3 regions of the Fictibacillus sp. UD genome follow, and region 1 is predicted to be linked to each of the others. Evidence: riboswitches for the same ligand, from Rfam matches in the RefSeq annotation. Region 1 holds a riboswitch; each other region holds the start of a gene.
What was found. Region 1 has a riboswitch for thiamine pyrophosphate ahead of thiD (bifunctional hydroxymethylpyrimidine kinase/phosphomethylpyrimidine kinase). Riboswitches for the same ligand answer to the same signal wherever they lie in the genome.
Positions count from the first base shown of each region.

Region 1 (5,835 bases):
TTAGGTCCATTACCATTTCGATCGAGAGGACCAGAACCAGAGATCATTAATACTGCAGGGAATTTTTCATCCGTATATGCTGAAGCAGGCCGTGCAAGAGTACCGTAAATCTTCTTTTCTCCAGAGATTTCGATTTCTTTTTCAGTTAATGTTCTGATCATTATTAAGTCTCCCATCTTTATTGGTAAAATAGTCCTGTATATTCATTCTATTACAAAAATAGGAAATATCAATAATCCATTAAAATAAAAAAACCCGCCAGGAATTACTGACGGGTAATAAAAAGTATGATGGCTTATACGCTTAATAGTTCTTTCATTTCGCGATAACGTGATGAAAGGCTGGCAGGTGAAACGCCGTACTTTTTAGCTGTTTCAGCTTGAGTAGAAGCGATTCCCCTAATATCTTTTGATACAAGATAATCTAGTGCTGCTGCATAGATCTCTTCTTTTCGTATCGCTGGCTTGGACTCTGTGATATATTCACTCCAAAGTTTTTCAGCTTCTTCAATTACTTCTGTTTCAGCATTCGCTTTGACAAGGTCCGTTACAGCTGTGTATTTTTCTTCCTGTTGATCGGAAACTTCAACTGTTTTTTCGTTCTCGTTAACAGCCGATTTTTTCTCTTCATCAGCAGGCTTATCCTCTTTAGGTTGAGGAACACCTTCAGAAATATCAATTAAAGAGAGCTGAAGAACAGCTGGGAACTCTTTTTGGAAAATTTCTTTAGCATCAGCTAGAGGCTGAAGTTTTTCCACGGCTGCTTTTAAAGGCGGCAGTTCGGACATTGGCATTTCTACATAACCGACATAGAATTCGTGGTTGATGCCGTTTGAAACGAGTGTTCCGAGTAGTGCACTCTCTTGTTTTGGTTTTTCAGCAGCATTGATGGTTACATCGAATACTTTCTCTGACCAAATATCCTGAACCGTAAAGATGAACCCTGTTTTTTGCTCCAAAACTTTATAAAGAGAAGGTGCTGCTGTTATCCAACCAGCCAGAATTTCTGCAACTTCCGGTTTAACCGTGCTCTTTACTTGTTCGACATAAAGTTCAACAGGCGTCTTTCCATCCTGAATTTTTGAGCAGAATATTTCCCAGCATACCGCGATATTTGCGTATGTTTGTTCTTGGTCTTTGGCAACAGGATACTTTTTAACATATTGTGATGTGCGTGCTGCTAAGTCCTGTTGAAAGTTCTCAAGCGCGAATTTAATGAGTCCTTCTTGGTGGAAGGATACTTCGCGTGTTTGCTCTTCTTTATGTAAGCAACATTTTTTATATTTTTTTCCGCTGCCACAATAGCACGGATCGTTTCTTCCTATCATTGACATGCTATTCCTCCAGTAAACCACTTACTTATCCTGTACATACTAGCATAAATCGGCTTTTTTTCATACTTCCATATCATCAGACAACATTTTATCATAAAACGAGATGAGAAAAAAACATTAAATAGGTAGGTTTTATGGGGGTTGAAACCTTTTTTTCTTTTAAAGCGTCTAAGGTGAAAAGGGGGAAATACGATATGTGGAAAAAATGGAAAGTGTGGGTATTTATCGTCGTGCTCCTCTTGAGCGCGTGCAGCAGCAATGATAAGTCTGAAAGCAAGATGGCTAGCGATCAAGATTTTGCCGGTGGCAGTTCAGATGCAAAGATGGAAAATGCTTCAGAAGAAGGAAAGTCGAAAGCTGATTCGGATACTAGTGGAGATAAAAAGCAACAGATTAAAGATCAAAGAAAAGTCATCTATAACGCAGACATGCAGATTTCAGTTGATAAATTGCAGAATACGATGGAAATGGTTCGCAATATGGTTGAGAATAAGGGCGGCTATATCGTGGAATCGAATACAAGTGCAGGTGAGAAGGGGTATGAATCTGGCACGATGGTTGTCCGGGTTCCAATGGATGGTTTTCGAACGTTTTTAGGTGAGGTTCGAAAATTAAGTAAAGGAACACCACACGAAAATGTAAGGGGAGAAGATGTTACAGAAGAGTATGTAGATCTTTCTTCCCGCTTAAAAGCAAAACAGCAAGTCAGAGACCGATTGGAATCATTCATGAAGGATGCACAGAGAACAGAAGACTTATTAAAAATATCAGCTGACCTTGCTTCCGTTCAGGAAGAGATCGAACAGATTGAAGGACGATTAAACTTCTTGAAAAATCAAAGTGATTACTCTACAGTAACGATACAGTTTGAAGTGAAAAATTTAAAAGCAGAAAAGCTTCAGACAGAAGAATTGAATACGTGGGCAAAAACGAAGATGCTGTTTATGGAAACTGTGAATTTTTTGGTTTCAGCGGTCTCCTTTGTAGTCGTTGCGTTGGTTGGTCTAGCTCCTATATGGCTAATTGTAATCGCGGTCCTATACTGGGTATGGTGGAAAAGGAAAAAAGCACAAAAGAAAAAGCCGGAATCCCCGACAACGTTGAATTGATTGATTGAGTTTTTAATAAGTGTCAGTTAACGGGCACGTCAGAAACACCCTCTGCAGCGCGGATATCGATCCGTTAGCTGAAAGGGTGTTTTGGCTTTCACGGCACCTTTTGATAAAAGGTGTACCGTTTAAGAAGCCTTAACCGAGAAACGCTTTGTATTCTGAGGTTAGTTTCATAAAGCGTTCTTTATCTTTTGTATCTAAGGCATTGTCGATTTCTCTTTCATAATACTCTTTGTAATAATTGTGAAGGGCCTCATCCAATACCATTTGAGCAATAAGGCTGAAGGCAAATGGGTCTCTTTTTTGTTGCTTGTACTGCACCATCTCATTTTGGTTTTTGTTAAAAGAAGTGTTTTTGTCTTTCATCCTGTTTCCCTCCTTATATTATCTCCCTATCCAATTAACCTTTTATGTTTCTAGGTTTCTACTAGTATACTGAGCAAGGTGCTCGATGACAACCATTTTATTTGAAAATTCTGAAAAAATTTTAAGAATCATTCCAATGTACCGCTTTTTCACCACCTTTTGGTAAATTTGTTAATGGTTTGTCATGTTTATTTCTGTTAATTCTCCATTTTGTTACAAATGTTTTTGTTCTGTGTTTTTTATGTTGTTATTGTGTGTTAATTACTATTTCCCCGTAATTGAAGGTGCTTAAACACACTTGAAACACTTAAGTGAAAAAAACGTTGACATTTAGAACTCTGTGTGGGTAGGATGGAATTAATTCAATATAGTCATTTCCGCTAGGGGTGCTTTTATAAAAAGCTGAGAGAAGGTTGTAGCCTTCGACCCTTTGAACCTGATCCAGATCATACTGGCGTAGGGAAGCGGTGTGGATGATTACAAGCTTCTCTTTCATGCAAATGCTAATGAATCTGTAATGGCCACCCGCTAATAATCTTGCGGGTGGCTTTTTGTATGTAATAAGGAGGCGATATTGTGGCACAGCTGATAAAAGTAAGTAAAGCACTGACCATTGCAGGATCAGACAGCGGTGGAGGAGCAGGTATTCAAGCAGATCTGAAAACGTTCCAAGAGTTTGGAGTTTATGGAATGTCTGTTATTACAGCAGTAACGGCTCAGAACACGGTTGGCGTTCAAGGGGTGTTTCCTGTTTCGTTAGAGGGACTGGAGGCTCAGCTGCGTTCGATTGGAAGTGATTTGAAACCTCATGCTGTAAAGACAGGCATGTTGTTTTCCGGAGAGTACATCGAAAGAACAGTTTATTATATTGAAAAATTTGGATGGAACAACGTGGTTGTCGATCCGGTCATGATCGCAAAAGGCGGTGCCACTCTCTTAGGAGAGGAAGCAATTCATGCGATGAAAACGTATATGCTGCCGATTGCAAAAGTCATCACCCCTAACATTCCTGAAGCAGAAGCCTTAACAGGGATCAAGATAGATTGTGAGGAAGCAAGAGCAGAAGCGGCAAAAGTGCTGTTTGATGGTGGTGCTGATTATGTCGTAATAAAAGGCGGTCACTTCGACAGCGGGGAGTATGTTTCTGATCTTCTGTATAACGGTGTTGAGAGGGTTGAACTTGTAGAAAAGCGTGTTAACACGAAAAATACACACGGAACAGGATGTACCTTCTCTGCAGCCATTACAGCAGAGCTGGCTTACGGGAAGAAAGCTGAGAGTGCAATTGAGCATGCGAAGAAGTTTATTCAAAACGCAATAGCACATGGGATAGAAGTCGGTTCAGGTCATGGACCAGTTAATCATTTTGCTTATAGGAGGATTGCACATGAACAATACTAGAGTTCAAGAATGGAAGGCGTTTGTAGCTGACGTTAGAAAAGAAAAGCCGCTTGTACATCACATTACCAATAACGTTACAATGAATTTCCTTGCAAATGGTGTACTTGCTGCTGGAGGAAGCCCAATGATGGTTCATGACGCACGTGAAGTAGAAGAAGCTGTAGGGGTTGCAGACGCATTAGTGTTGAACATCGGGACGCTCGATGAACCAACTGCCAAGTCTATGATTCTAGCTTGTAGAAAAGCGATGCAGAGGGGTGTACCAGTCGTACTCGATCCAGTAGGAATTGGACTGTCCGCTTTCCGCCAAGAAGTGGTTAATGAGATATTATCAGAATATTCACAATTGAAGGGGGTCTGGCCCCAAACAATTCTGACAATTTGCGGAAACGCTGCAGAGATACAATTTCTTGCTAAAGGAGACTGGACAGGCAAGGGCGTTGATGGCGAAATCGGTGGACTAGGAAGCTCTGAAGAAGACTTGATTAAACTTGCTTCGGCGGCTGCAAAACAAACGGGGTGTCTCATCGCGATGACCGGAGAGAAGGATGTCATTTCTGATGGTGAGAAATCAATAATACTTTCTCATGGTGATCCCATGCTAGCTTTTGTTACAGGTACAGGCTGCTTTGCAACCTCCATTGTGGCTTTATATCAGGCGAATCGAAAAGAGGCACGGACCCAGACACTTTCCATTCTGGATCGGACAGCTTTAGCGATTCTCATGCTCACAAAAGCAGCTGAGGAAGCAGTAAAGACAGCAAAGGGACCGGGGAGCTTTCAGCAGAACCTTATTGATCAGCTGTTTGTATTAGAGAGCACGCCCGAAATCTGGCAAGGTTCAATCAACTGGAGAGATCACACTTTAACGGAGGAAGCAAGAATATGAGGACTTCTTTAAATGCAGAGGTAAAACAGCAGCTTTCCCTTTATTTTGTGGCTGGAACGATGAACTGTAATTCGCCGGCAGCTTTTGAACGCATTCTTTTACAAGCGATTCGAGGTGGTATTACTGCATTTCAGTTTAGGGAAAAAGGAGCGAACTGTTTAAGTGGTGAAAAGCGTTTTGAAATAGCTATTCGTGCAAAAAAGGTTTGCAGAGAACACGGAGTGCTTTTTATCGTAAATGACGATTTGGAGTTAATGAAAACCGTCGATGCTGATGGACTTCATGTGGGACAGAAAGACGGAGACTTAAAGACAATACGGCATGAAACAAAAGGTAAAATTCTTGGTGTTTCTGCTCATACACTGGCAGAAGCGGAAGATGCCGTTTCACATGGTGCAGATTATCTTGGGGTTGGTCCAATCTATCAAACTGCTTCAAAAGAGGATGCTGAAGAACCTGTAGGTGTAGAACTAATCAAGGAACTTCTCATGAATAATATCAACCTGCCTCTTGTTGGAATTGGTGGCATCACGATTGACAATGCAAATGAGGTGATTCAGGCTGGTGCTGATGGTGCCGCAGTTATTTCGGCAATAAGCGGTATGGATAACCCTGAAGAAGCATCAAGGAAAATGATTGATGTTATTCAGTCAGCGAAGAGAGGTGAGTAAGTGAAGATATCTGTTCAGAAACTTACTCTTATGGCGATGCTGGTAGCGATCGGTACATTGTCT
Region 1 covers NZ_JARUHH010000002.1:101,213-107,047, reverse strand. The annotation lists gene P8610_RS04055 (alpha/beta hydrolase family protein) at 1-161, opposite strand, end outside; gene P8610_RS04050 (YecA family protein) at 296-1,333, opposite strand; gene P8610_RS04045 (DUF4349 domain-containing protein) at 1,528-2,442, shown strand; gene P8610_RS04040 (IDEAL domain-containing protein) at 2,581-2,811, opposite strand; TPP riboswitch at 3,184-3,291, shown strand; gene thiD (bifunctional hydroxymethylpyrimidine kinase/phosphomethylpyrimidine kinase) at 3,400-4,212, shown strand; gene thiM (hydroxyethylthiazole kinase) at 4,199-5,101, shown strand; gene thiE (thiamine phosphate synthase) at 5,098-5,772, shown strand; gene thiW (energy coupling factor transporter S component ThiW) at 5,779-5,835, shown strand, end outside.

Region 2 (5,835 bases), on a different contig from region 1:
TATGAGCCACTTCAGAAATCTTTGTTCCATAACTTACAATGATATACATGTCGATATGTACTTCATCTTCCTCTTGGCGAACAACGATCCCTCGGGAGAAATTTTCACGTCCTAAAAGTTCAGTTATTCCATCCTTTAATTGCTTTCTTGATGCCATGCCAACAATTCCATAACAATCGATTGCGGCTCCACCAGCGATAGTGGCAATCACTTCATTAGAAATATCAATTTGACCATAGGTTGTTTTCATTTCAATGGACATGCTTACATCCCCCTTTAAATTGTTAAATGGCTAACAAATATTTTACTATACATTAGTCTTTTTTGAAAGGACTACTACATTTCACACTATGTAAATAGTATTGTCAAGGAAATTTACTTGAAAACCTTTCACTAATATGTTGCATTGCTTCTGAAGTCATGCTAATATTATTTAGTATTTAACATACGATTGAATTGATGCAAAGCTTTTTTGCTGTAAAGGAGGTTCACCTACTATGGCTCGTAAATGTTTTATTACTGGAAAAGGACCTAAAACTGGTAACAAGCGTTCTCACGCAATGAACAAATCAAAGAAAAGCTGGGGAGCTAATGTCCAAAAGGTTCGTATTCTTGTGGACGGAAAGCCTAAGCGCGTATACGTTTCTGCTCGTGCCCTTAAATCAGGTAAAGTTGAACGTGTATAAATAAAAACAGCAGCTGCCGCTGCTGTTTTTTTTTGGAAGTAGTTGATTTCCGTTCCAGGTGCTCGCTTTCCTCGGGGCAGGCGGTGAGCCCCTTGCCGCTTTGCGCCATAAGGGTCTCACCTGACCGCTTGTCCCGCAGGAGTCTCGCACCTTGCACTCCAATCAACCTTCATAGAAGACAATATTTGAAGGCAACAATCTTTTAGAAAACAGCCTTTAGAAAAGAGTCTTTTCGTACATAATATCTAAATGGACAGTATTTTTGCTCAAGCCGACAGTAACCACATTCATCAGCAGGATCTGTACACAAACAAAAAAAGCGCACTGGGCGCTTTTTTTGTTTGTTATCCTTTTTTAAAAGAACCTAAGATGGCACGTACGAATCCCCCTAAGAATCTAGGAAGTTTAATGGTATAAAATTTCATCTTACCCCTCCTCCAGGCCCATAAAAAATGATAAGAGCTAAACAATAAAATACTTTATTCCCCTTTTTATAAAAAGGTGCATTGGGGCCTGTATTCCGTAATTTTTTTTAATCACGGCTCTTTACCATCAATATTATGCCGGAGTCGAAAGAATAAGTACCACTTTTATTTACAAGCTCATTAGAGATGCACAATGACGATCCAGCATTTAAAATTGCATGTCTTAAAGGGTATTTAAAACCTTCCAATGTTATTCCTTTTACCTCATCAGTCTGTGAAAGAAAAGAAATATAATGGTATTTTTCATCATGATCAATTTTGTAGCTGCCTGGCATGTGAAGTGAGATTTCATTTTTTATATCGATTAGTTTTACAGAAGCTAAGTTATGCCGGCTCTTATATAAAAGCTGTATGTTCATCAGCTCATGATCCAGCCTTCCTCCAGATGCACCAAACAACAAGATTTCCTCTGGATTCTGATTCAACGCCCATTCTAAAGCGATTTCCAAATCTGTAGCATCTTTTTCTGAGCGATATTGATTAATATTAATCTGAGTTTGCAGAATCTTTCTTTTTTCAATATCTGTAACTGAATCAAAATCCCCAAAAGCATAATTTGGGATGATATGTTTTTCTATCAGATACAATGTGCCCCTGTCCACTCCTACCCACACACACTCAGGTGAACTATGGTAGGCATTTAGATCAGGTATCAAATGCTCAGGGCCACCTGCAACGATTCTTATTTTCATGCTGCTCGGGTGTATCCGCTTCGTGCTGCATGCAATAATTTAGGAGCCGTGTTTGTTAAAAGAATGACCACAAGTGACGTTATTACAAAAATAACAATCATGAATGAACCATTATACATAAATGAATAAAGCCATATGTTCATTTCTTCCGCTAAATCACTAAAGAAGATAACTCCTGATAAAACGTGCGAGATCGTTCTTAATAAACAGCCGACAAAGATACCCGTAACCATTAGAATCGTTCTTTTCGATTTATTTTGTGCCAATGACGGCGCAAACGCACCTGCAACACCTGCTAGAGCAAAGGCTAACGGATAGTCTAGAACCAATTGAGCTGGGTGTACAACATAAGGGTTAACAAGAAGCTGAAGAAGGCCTACCGCTAATCCAGTAAATACACCTGCTTTAAAGCCTCTTCTAAAGGCCATCAAGAAGATTGGAACCATCTCAAGAGATACAGACCCGCCTTGCGGCCACGGTCCAGCAAATTTAATCATGCCTAAGATCAATGACAGAGCAGACATAATAGCTATCTCTGTTAGTAAAGAAATGTTGTTATTCTTCATTGTTTATCCTCCTTTTTTCCTTTTTCAAAAATCTTTTTTCATGCCTTCATGCAATTTGATTGAAGTGAAAGGCAAATAAAAAAAGCAACCGGCATGTGAGCGCGGTTGCTTTAGGATTCATCTTATTTGAATACAAAAAGTCATACGACTCCACATCCCTACGCAGGTATGATCCAGCTTCAGGTTCAAAGGGTCGGGAGAACACTCCCCTCTCAGCCCTTTTAAGGACTCCCCCTGTGGTTGCTTATTTTATTATTTGGTTCAATTATACACCACGGATGGATTGAATTGCATCCTTTAAATCTTTTTTTCCATAAATGGCTGAACCGGCTACTAATACATTAGCACCTGCTTCTATGCAGAGTTGTGCGGTTTCCGGATTCACTCCACCGTCCACTTCGATCTCTACGTCTAACCCTTGTGTCTTCACAAGGTCGGCAACTTCTTTGATTTTCGGAACAACACTTTCAATAAATGCTTGCCCACCGAACCCCGGATTTACGGTCATGAGTAAAACAAGATCAACATCTTGGATGATGTGTTTAATGAGTTCAACCGGTGTAGCTGGATTGATGACCACACCCGCTTTTACTCCTTGTTTTTTTATAAATTGAACCGTTCGATGCAAGTGCGGAGTTGCTTCAACATGAACAGATATAATGTCTGCACCCGCTTGTGCAAATGCTTCGATATATCGGTCAGGATTTTCAATCATTAAATGTACATCTAAAGGGAGCTTAGTAACTGGGCGAATGGCTTGAACGACAAGCGGTCCGATCGTTATATTCGGAACGAAATGACCGTCCATAACGTCTACATGAATGTAATCTGCACCAGCTTCTTCTACAGCTTTAATATCTTCGCCTAACTTCGAAAAATCAGCCGAAAGAATGGAAGGAGCTATTTTAATCATTAGTACCTCCGTTTTTGATCTTTTATTTCTTGTAAAAAACTTACGTAATGGTCGTATCGGAACTCTGGAACAGCTCCGTCTTCAACACCTTTTTTTACGGCACATTTCGGTTCAGATGTATGCGAACACCCTCTAAATTTACAATCACCGCGCAGTTCATCCATCTCTGGAAAATACATCGATAAATCTTCCGCCTCGATATTCATAAAATCCAGTGAACTAAATCCGGGTGTATCCGCAACTAATCCGTTTCCAAACAGAATTAATTCTACATGCCGTGTCGTATGCTTCCCTCTGCCTAAATGGGTTGAGATCTCATTCGTTTCAAGCATTAATTCTGGATTTATAGCATTTAATAAAGATGATTTACCTACACCTGACTGTCCCGCAAAGACCGTTACTTTGTCTTTGAACAACGGATAAAACAAATCCAAGCTATCATCTGTTTTCGTTGAGGTCGGAATTACCTCGTATCCTAACTGTTTGTAGATTTCAATATATTTCTGAATCTCATCCATTTCTTCTGATTGTTGAACAAGGTCCATTTTTGAAATACAGATCACAGGCAGAATATCATTTGCTTCAATGTGAACAAGGAATCGGTCTAATAAAAGCGTGCTAAAATCTGGTTCTGTTGCTGAAAAAACAAGGATGGCTTGGTCTACGTTAGCAATTGGCGGACGGACAAGTTCATTTTTCCGTTCTTTCACATCAAGAATGTATCCATCTGTAATGTTGGTCGACTCATACTCTACCCAGTCACCGACCAACGGATTCACTTTCTTTTTGCGAAAGTTTCCTCTGCCTCTGCATTGGAAAACTTCTGATTTTCCATTTTCCTTAACGTAATAAAAACCAGCGAGGGCTTTAACAATTCTTCCTTCAGGCATGCTTAATCACCATCGTCCCCTTCCTCATCTTCCATTCTTCCATTGGCAGTTTTAACATCATCGTACTTAATTGTCTCAGCGTTCTTTTCTTTTCCGTTGATATATACAACATAAGAAGCAGTTCCCCCTTCAGCAATCGTTAGAGGTAGCTGATATTTTTTTGTATCGGTAATCTGCTCTTCTACAAAAACCGCATTTGAAGCGTTTTTATCCGAATATACAATCTTTACAGTAACTGGCTGTCTTTTGTCCTTTTTATCCGGCTTTACTTCAATATCCTTCGTAACTGTGCGATCTTCTGCAGGTTGATCGTCATCAGCTGGCGGCTCCTCCTCCGTTACTTCTGGACCATCTGATAAGACAACGGAAATGGTAGCGCCTTTTTCGACTTGTGTAAATGGAGTAGGCTTCTGTGAGATTACTCTTCCTTTTTCAACGGTATCAGAAAATTCACTTGAAAACTCAACGGTTAAACCAGCATTATCAGCAAAAGTCTTAACATCTTGCTCTGTTGCTCCAATTAGGTTCTCAACTTGGACGGTAGGAGTTCCTGAACTAACAGTTAAAGTCACGGTTGTTTCTGCTGGTGTGACCTTTTCATCTCTGTCTGGACTTTGAGTGAGTACTGTCCCTTCAAGTTCTGTTTCTGATTCTTCGTAATTAACATTGATTTTTGTAAAGCCATTATCATTTAAAAGTTCTTTAGCATCATCAATATTATAGCCTTCTACATCAGGCATATTTTCCTTTTCAGGGCCTTTTGATACATACAACGTAACGATTGCTTGCTGCTTTACTTTTGTACCTGGTGAAGGATCCTGTCTCACAACATGACCTTCCTCAATTTCAGGATCAAATACTTCCTCACGTTTCACTTCAAGTCCTTCTGCTCTTAGCTTATCAAACGCATCTACATATTCTTCTCCCGCTACATCAAGAACGCTTACTTCTTCAACGTAAAAAATGGAAGGCATCATCGTGAAAGCAGCAATACCAGCTCCACCTAACAATAGAAGTGAAAGTAAAACGATAAGCCACCAGTTTCTTTTTTTCTTGGTTTTTTCCGGAATTTTTTCTTCTTCTTTTACATTGTTCATTTCTTGTGTTTCAATTGGCTGAACGATAGGAGGAATGTACTTTGTTCTTTCATCTTCTTCACTTTCTTCATTCCACTTTTGTTCATACATCCGGTCAGGATCTAATGCTGTGTTCATATCTCTTAGCAGCTCTTCAGCACTGTCATACCTTCTTAACGGATTTTTAGCGAGAGACTTTAAAACAATATTTTCAACACTCTGTGGAATTTCAGGGTTCAGCCTTCTTGGTTCAATCACATTCTCTTGAAGATGCTTCAGTGCAACCGAAACAGGTGAATCTCCTACGAAAGGTACCCTGCCAGTTATCATTTCATAGAGTACAGCTCCAAAGGAATAAATATCCGATTTAGCGTTTGCAATGCCACCTCTAGCCTGCTCGGGAGAAAAGTAATGAACGGACCCTAGAATAGAGTTTGTATGTGTAATTGTTGCAGATGTAATAGCTAAAGCAATCCCAAAATCAGTTAACTTTGCTGTTCCGTTTTCCGTTATTAAAATATTGTGCG
Region 2 covers NZ_JARUHH010000026.1:1,172-7,006, forward strand. The annotation lists gene P8610_RS20050 (Asp23/Gls24 family envelope stress response protein) at 1-262, opposite strand, end outside; gene rpmB (50S ribosomal protein L28) at 498-686, shown strand; gene spoVM (stage V sporulation protein SpoVM) at 1,031-1,111, opposite strand; gene P8610_RS20065 (thiamine diphosphokinase) at 1,219-1,863, opposite strand; gene thiT (energy-coupled thiamine transporter ThiT) at 1,860-2,429, opposite strand; TPP riboswitch at 2,568-2,674, opposite strand; gene rpe (ribulose-phosphate 3-epimerase) at 2,695-3,342, opposite strand; gene rsgA (ribosome small subunit-dependent GTPase A) at 3,342-4,232, opposite strand; gene pknB (Stk1 family PASTA domain-containing Ser/Thr kinase) at 4,235-5,835, opposite strand, start outside.
Region 2: another riboswitch for thiamine pyrophosphate. It lies ahead of thiT (energy-coupled thiamine transporter ThiT); the one in region 1 lies ahead of thiD (bifunctional hydroxymethylpyrimidine kinase/phosphomethylpyrimidine kinase).

Region 3 (5,835 bases), on a different contig from region 1:
GGCAGCGGCAGGCTGCCCCATTAACAATCTGATACCTGAGTGGAGTGATCTTGTTTATCGCGGAAAATGGAAAGAAGCTCTCGAACGGCTGATGAAAACAAACAATTTCCCTGAGTTTACAGGACGGGTTTGCCCAGCTCCTTGTGAAGGTTCATGTACCGTCGAACTAGCTGGACCAGCTGTAACCATTAAAAATATAGAGAAGGCGATTATTGACAAAGGCTTTGAGAACGGCTGGATCCAACCTCGAATTCCTGTAAAAAGAACTGGAAAGAAAGTAGCGATTGTTGGTTCAGGGCCAGCTGGACTTGCAGCAGCTGATCAATTAAACCAAGCAGGTCATTCTGTAACTATTTACGAACGAGATGATAGAGCAGGTGGATTGTTAACATATGGAATACCTAATATGAAGCTGGATAAAGATATCGTCGAAAGAAGGATTTCTTTATTAAGACAAGAAGGAATTGACTTTGTTTTAAATACTGAAGTGGGTAAAGATATAATGCCTGAAGAATTAAAGTCTCAATATGATTCCATTATTCTTTGTACAGGTGCTCAAAAACAGAGAGATTTGAACCTTGAAGGTAAAGACTCCAAAGGCGTTCATTTTGCGATGCACTATTTGACTCAGGCGACTAAAAGACTGTTGAACATTGAAGTGAATGAGCCTTTAATTGACGCAGCTGGGAAAGACGTTATTGTAATTGGCGGTGGTGATACAGGTGCTGACTGTGTAGCTACGGCTCTTCGTCAAAAATGTAAAAGCGTTGTTCAATTCGGTAAACATCCAAAACTGCCTAATGCAAGAAGCGATTCTAACATGTGGCCAGAGCAGCCTAACATATTTACAATGGACTATGCTTATGAAGAAGCTACAGCTCAATATGGGCATGACCCTAGAGAGTACTCTGTTCAAACAAAAAAAATTGTATCTGATACAGAAGGTAATTTAAAAGAACTTCATACCATTCAAATGAAGAGAACTTCAGATGATAAAGGTAATATTGTATTTGAAGAGATTGCTGGATCCGAAAAAGTATGGCCGGCAGATCTTGTTTTCATTGCAATAGGTTTTGAAGGTACTGAACAGCCAGTTTTAAAAAAATTCGGAGTAGAAACAAAGAACAATAAAGTAGATGCTAGGCACGGCGACTATAAAACAAATGTAGATGGAATATTTGCAGCAGGTGATTCAAGACGAGGTCAAAGTTTGATCGTTTGGGCAATTCAAGAAGGACGTGATTGTGCTCGTCAAGTGAATCTATCATTGATGGGAAGTACGGTTTTGCCTTAGAGCTTTTTTCCATGCTACAATAAACTCCAAAAGCCAAAAGCTGTTTTTATATGATAGAATAAGGCTTGGCTATCAAAAAATAATTTATGTATTTATAAGGAGTAGAAGCATGGAAAAAGTACTTATTTTTGGACACAAGAATCCAGATACTGACACGATTACTTCAGCAATAGTTTACGCTGATCTTAAGTCTAAATTAGGACAAAATGTAGAAGCAATCCGCCTAGGTGAAATTAATGGTGAAACAAAGTACGCTCTAGATTACTTTAAAGCTGACTCTCCGCGTTTAGTTGAACATGTTTCTGCTGAAACAAACTCGGTTATTTTAGTCGACCACAATGAACGTCAGCAAAGTGCAAACGACATCGACAAAGTTCGAGTACTAGAGGTCATTGATCATCACCGAATCGCAAACTTTGAAACAAGCGATCCTCTATACTACCGTGCAGAGCCTGTTGGATGCACTGCAACCATACTGAACAAGATGTACAAAGAAAAAGGTGTTGAAGTAGAGAAAAATATTGCAGGACTTATGCTTTCTGCTATTATTTCTGATTCTCTTTTATTCAAATCACCAACTTGTACAGAAGAAGATGTTGAAGCAGCACGTGAGCTAGCTGAAATTGCAGGCGTAGATGCTGAAACTTACGGACTTGAAATGCTTAAAGCAGGTGCTGACTTAAGCGATAAGTCAGTTGATGAGCTTATCTCTTTAGATGCTAAAGAATTCAATATCGGACCTAGTAAAGTTGAAGTAGCACAAGTAAATACTGTTGATGCTAGTGATGTATTAAAGCATCAAGCTGAACTTGAAAGTGCGATTTCAAAAGTGATTGATGAAAAAGGCTTAGATCTATTCATGTTCGTTGTAACAGATATTTTAACGAATGATTCTACAGCTCTTACACTTGGTAAAAGAGCAGAATCCGTTGAAGATGCATACAATGTGAAATTAGAAAACAACACAGCGGTTCTTAAAGGCGTTGTTTCTCGTAAAAAGCAAATCGTACCAGTACTAACTGAGGCGATGAGCAAGTAATTGTTGGCTGTAAAGGGCGAAACCAATTTAGGTTTTAGCCCTTTTTATTTTGATTTCCTGAATCTACTCGCTCACCGCACGCCGTCATGGAATAGAATTCAACCATTTCCAAGAGAGAGTCTAAAATTGTCCTCCCGAAGCAGACTTACTCAAAAACTGTTGACAATCAAAACTAGCCTGCTATTATTTAAAACATACAACCAACTAAATATTAAAAACCACTAGGGGTGCCTTTCATAAGGCTGAGATCGAAGTGTGACTTTGAGACTCTTAGAACCTGATCTGGATTATACCAGCGTAGGGAAGTGGTGTTGCGGAGACCTATATCATACATAGAGTTTAATTCTCCATATACAACCACTTTCTCGCTGAAAGTGGTTTTTTTGTTGGGTTCTTTTTAAAGGCTTTTTTTTAAAGATTGTTGCTTTTGAGGAATTTCGTTCAAGCCTCTTCTTAGATAAGTTGATTGGAGTGTAAGGGTGCGTGCCCGCCACATGATAAGCTTCTTGCAAGGCATGCGACGAGGAAACTTACAACGGCAGCATTAACTTGTAGACGCAGGAGCAAGGAATCTTCCTTGAAGCGGTCAGGTGAGACCCTTTAGGGCGCAAAGCGGCAAGGGGCTCACCGGTCGCCCCGCGGAAAGGGAGCACCTGAAACGGAAATCAACCACTTTCACAAGCAACAAATTTTGCGAAAATAGCATAAAAAACAAGGAGGATTCACATGAAAACATTCACCGAAACTTTACGAGAAAAAGCCAACCCAATTTGGGAAGCAAATCTCCATCATCCTTTTGTAAAAGGTATTGCAGAAGGAGACCTCTCTTTAGAATGCTTCAAATACTACGTATTGCAAGATTCCTATTATTTGTCTCATTTTGCTAGAGTTCAAGCAATAGGAGCTGCAAGGGCTGAAGATCTATACACCACTTCAAGAATGGCTGCTCACGCACAGGGTACGAATGATGCAGAGTTAGCACTTCACGAAACATTCATGAAACAGCTACAGGTTACCGAAGAAGAATTAGCGAACTTTGAACCCGCTCCAACCGCGTACCATTATACATCACATCTATACCGAGTAGCAGAGTCTGGTAGCTTAGGAGAAATTATTGCTGCTATCCTCCCATGTTATTGGATTTATCACGAGATCGGTGAACGCTTTAAAGATGCCACACCACTTGAACCGATTTATCAAGAGTGGATTTCAGCTTATGGTGGTGAGTGGTTTTCACAACTTGTCCAAGAACAAATTAACCGGTTGGATGATTTAGCAGAAATAGCAAGTGAACAGGAAAAGGATAAGATGACTCGCCATTTCTTAATCAGCTGTGAGTACGAATATTTATTCTGGGAAATGGCTTATACACTGGAAAAATGGCCAGTTGCATACGGCACAGCTGCAACAAAAGTTGGGAGGGAAACAAAAAATGTATAAAGGACTGAAGTTAACTGATATTCTAGTAACCATTGTTATATCCATTGGGTTCGGCATTATTTATAAAATGTGGGGACCTCTTTATTATGCGGTTAAGCCGCTCGGGCTTCATATTGATCAATTGATCTATGGAATGTGGTTTATGGCTGCAACCGTTGCTTTCTTGATCATTCGAAAACCAGGGGTTGCTCTTTTAGCAGAAATTGCCGCTTCCTCAGGAGAATTTCTAATGGGGTCTGAATTTGGGCTTGAAGTTTTATTATATGGTGTTGTTCAAGGACTATTTGCAGAATTAGTCCTTATGACGTTTCGCTATAAGCGGTTTGATTTATTTGTTATTTCTCTCGCAGCGATAAGCGCTTGTGCAGGCTCTTTCATTTTAGACTTTTATAAAGGTTACGTTGGTGATCTATCAACATGGAATCTTACACTATTTATTATATTCAGGCTCATTGGCTCCATCATCTTTACTGGAATGTTAGCTGTTTCAATCGCTAAAGCACTAGAAGCAACAGGAGTGACTAAACTGGTTCGCCCCTCATCAAAGGAAGATTATGAGGCACTGGATCAATAAATGAGGTGGCTGAAATGGATACCGCAACATCTGTAAAACATTTAAGATTAAAGTTTCCAGGGGAAGATGACTTGCTCTTTAAAGATATAAATTTATCTTTCCAAAAAGGAGAGAAAGTGCTTTTGCTCGGACCTTCTGGATCTGGAAAATCTACTCTCCTGCAAGTTCTTTCTGGACTTATTCCTCATTCTGTAGAAGTTCCTATTAAAAGCGAAGGTATACAGAATCCTGATAAATGGGGGTTTGTGTTTCAAGATCCTGAAACACAGTTTTGTATGCCGTATGTCGATGAAGAAATAGCATTCGTGTTGGAGAACTTACAAGTCCCAAGAGAAGATATGCCAAGCAGGATAGAGGAGTTATTGCATGAAGCAGGTTTACATTTGAATGATATCCATACACCGATTCAGAACCTTTCGGGCGGAATGAAACAGCGTTTAGCTATCGCATCGGTGTTAGCACTCGATCCCGATGTCATTTTTTAGACGAACCTACTTCACTAATTGACGAAAGTGGTACTGAGCAAATTTGGGAAACGGTAAAAAAGATTGGCGAGGATAAAACGATAATTATAGTGGAGCACAAAATTGAACTGATCGTTGATTTTGTTGACCGTATAATCGTTTTTACTCCTGAAGGAAGAATTCTTGCTGATGGGGATTCTTCCACCATTTTTTCACATTACAAAGAGAAACTTAAACAGTATGGCATTTGGTATCCAGGTGCATGGAACGAATACAAAAAGGAAAGCTGTTCGACGATCCAGTGTATGCAACATAACAAATTGTATCTAGAAAGCTTTAAGGGGTATCGTAACAAGCAATTAAAAATATCGTTAGAAAGCACAACCGTTCATTCTGGAGAGTGGATAATGGTAAGAGGAGAGAACGGTGCAGGTAAGAGTACGCTATTGTTATCGCTAATGCAGTTGATAAAAACATCTGGCACCTATCAGATGAACGATTTTACCATAACGAAAATTAATGATTTGTATGGCTTAGCTTATCTCGTTTTTCAAAACCCTGAATTTCAATTTTTAACAAATTCTGTATACGATGAAATGACATATGGATTAGCTATAGATCATGAAATTACAGCTAGAGCAGAAGAAATACTAACTACTTTCGGGCTAGCAACAAAAGAGAAGCATCACCCGTATCACCTTTCTATTGGTCAAAAGAGAAGGTTAAGTGTCGCTTCAGCATTCATACAACATCCAAAGGTCCTATTGCTTGATGAACCAACATTTGGTCAAGATTCTATAAACACGTTTAAGATTCTAGAGTGGTTGGAAAACGAAAGGCAAAAAGGAACCATTATTATAATGGTGACACACGACTCCAAAATCGTTCAACATTTTGGAACAAGGCTATGGGAAGTGAAGAATGGAAAGGTAGTCACTGATTGCAAAATAAATGGGTCGTTGAGGTCTAAAGAGGAGCACTTATATGAATACAGTCTTTAGAGGCAAAGGGACTTGGCTGCATA
Region 3 covers NZ_JARUHH010000003.1:152,070-157,904, reverse strand. The annotation lists gene P8610_RS07060 (glutamate synthase subunit beta) at 1-1,294, shown strand, start outside; gene P8610_RS07055 (manganese-dependent inorganic pyrophosphatase) at 1,404-2,333, shown strand; TPP riboswitch at 2,547-2,654, shown strand; gene tenA (thiaminase II) at 3,060-3,773, shown strand; gene P8610_RS07045 (ECF transporter S component) at 3,766-4,347, shown strand; gene P8610_RS07040 (ABC transporter ATP-binding protein) at 4,362-4,832, shown strand; gene P8610_RS07035 (ABC transporter ATP-binding protein) at 4,922-5,812, shown strand; gene P8610_RS07030 (energy-coupling factor transporter transmembrane component T family protein) at 5,796-5,835, shown strand, end outside.
Region 3: another riboswitch for thiamine pyrophosphate. It lies ahead of tenA (thiaminase II); the one in region 1 lies ahead of thiD (bifunctional hydroxymethylpyrimidine kinase/phosphomethylpyrimidine kinase).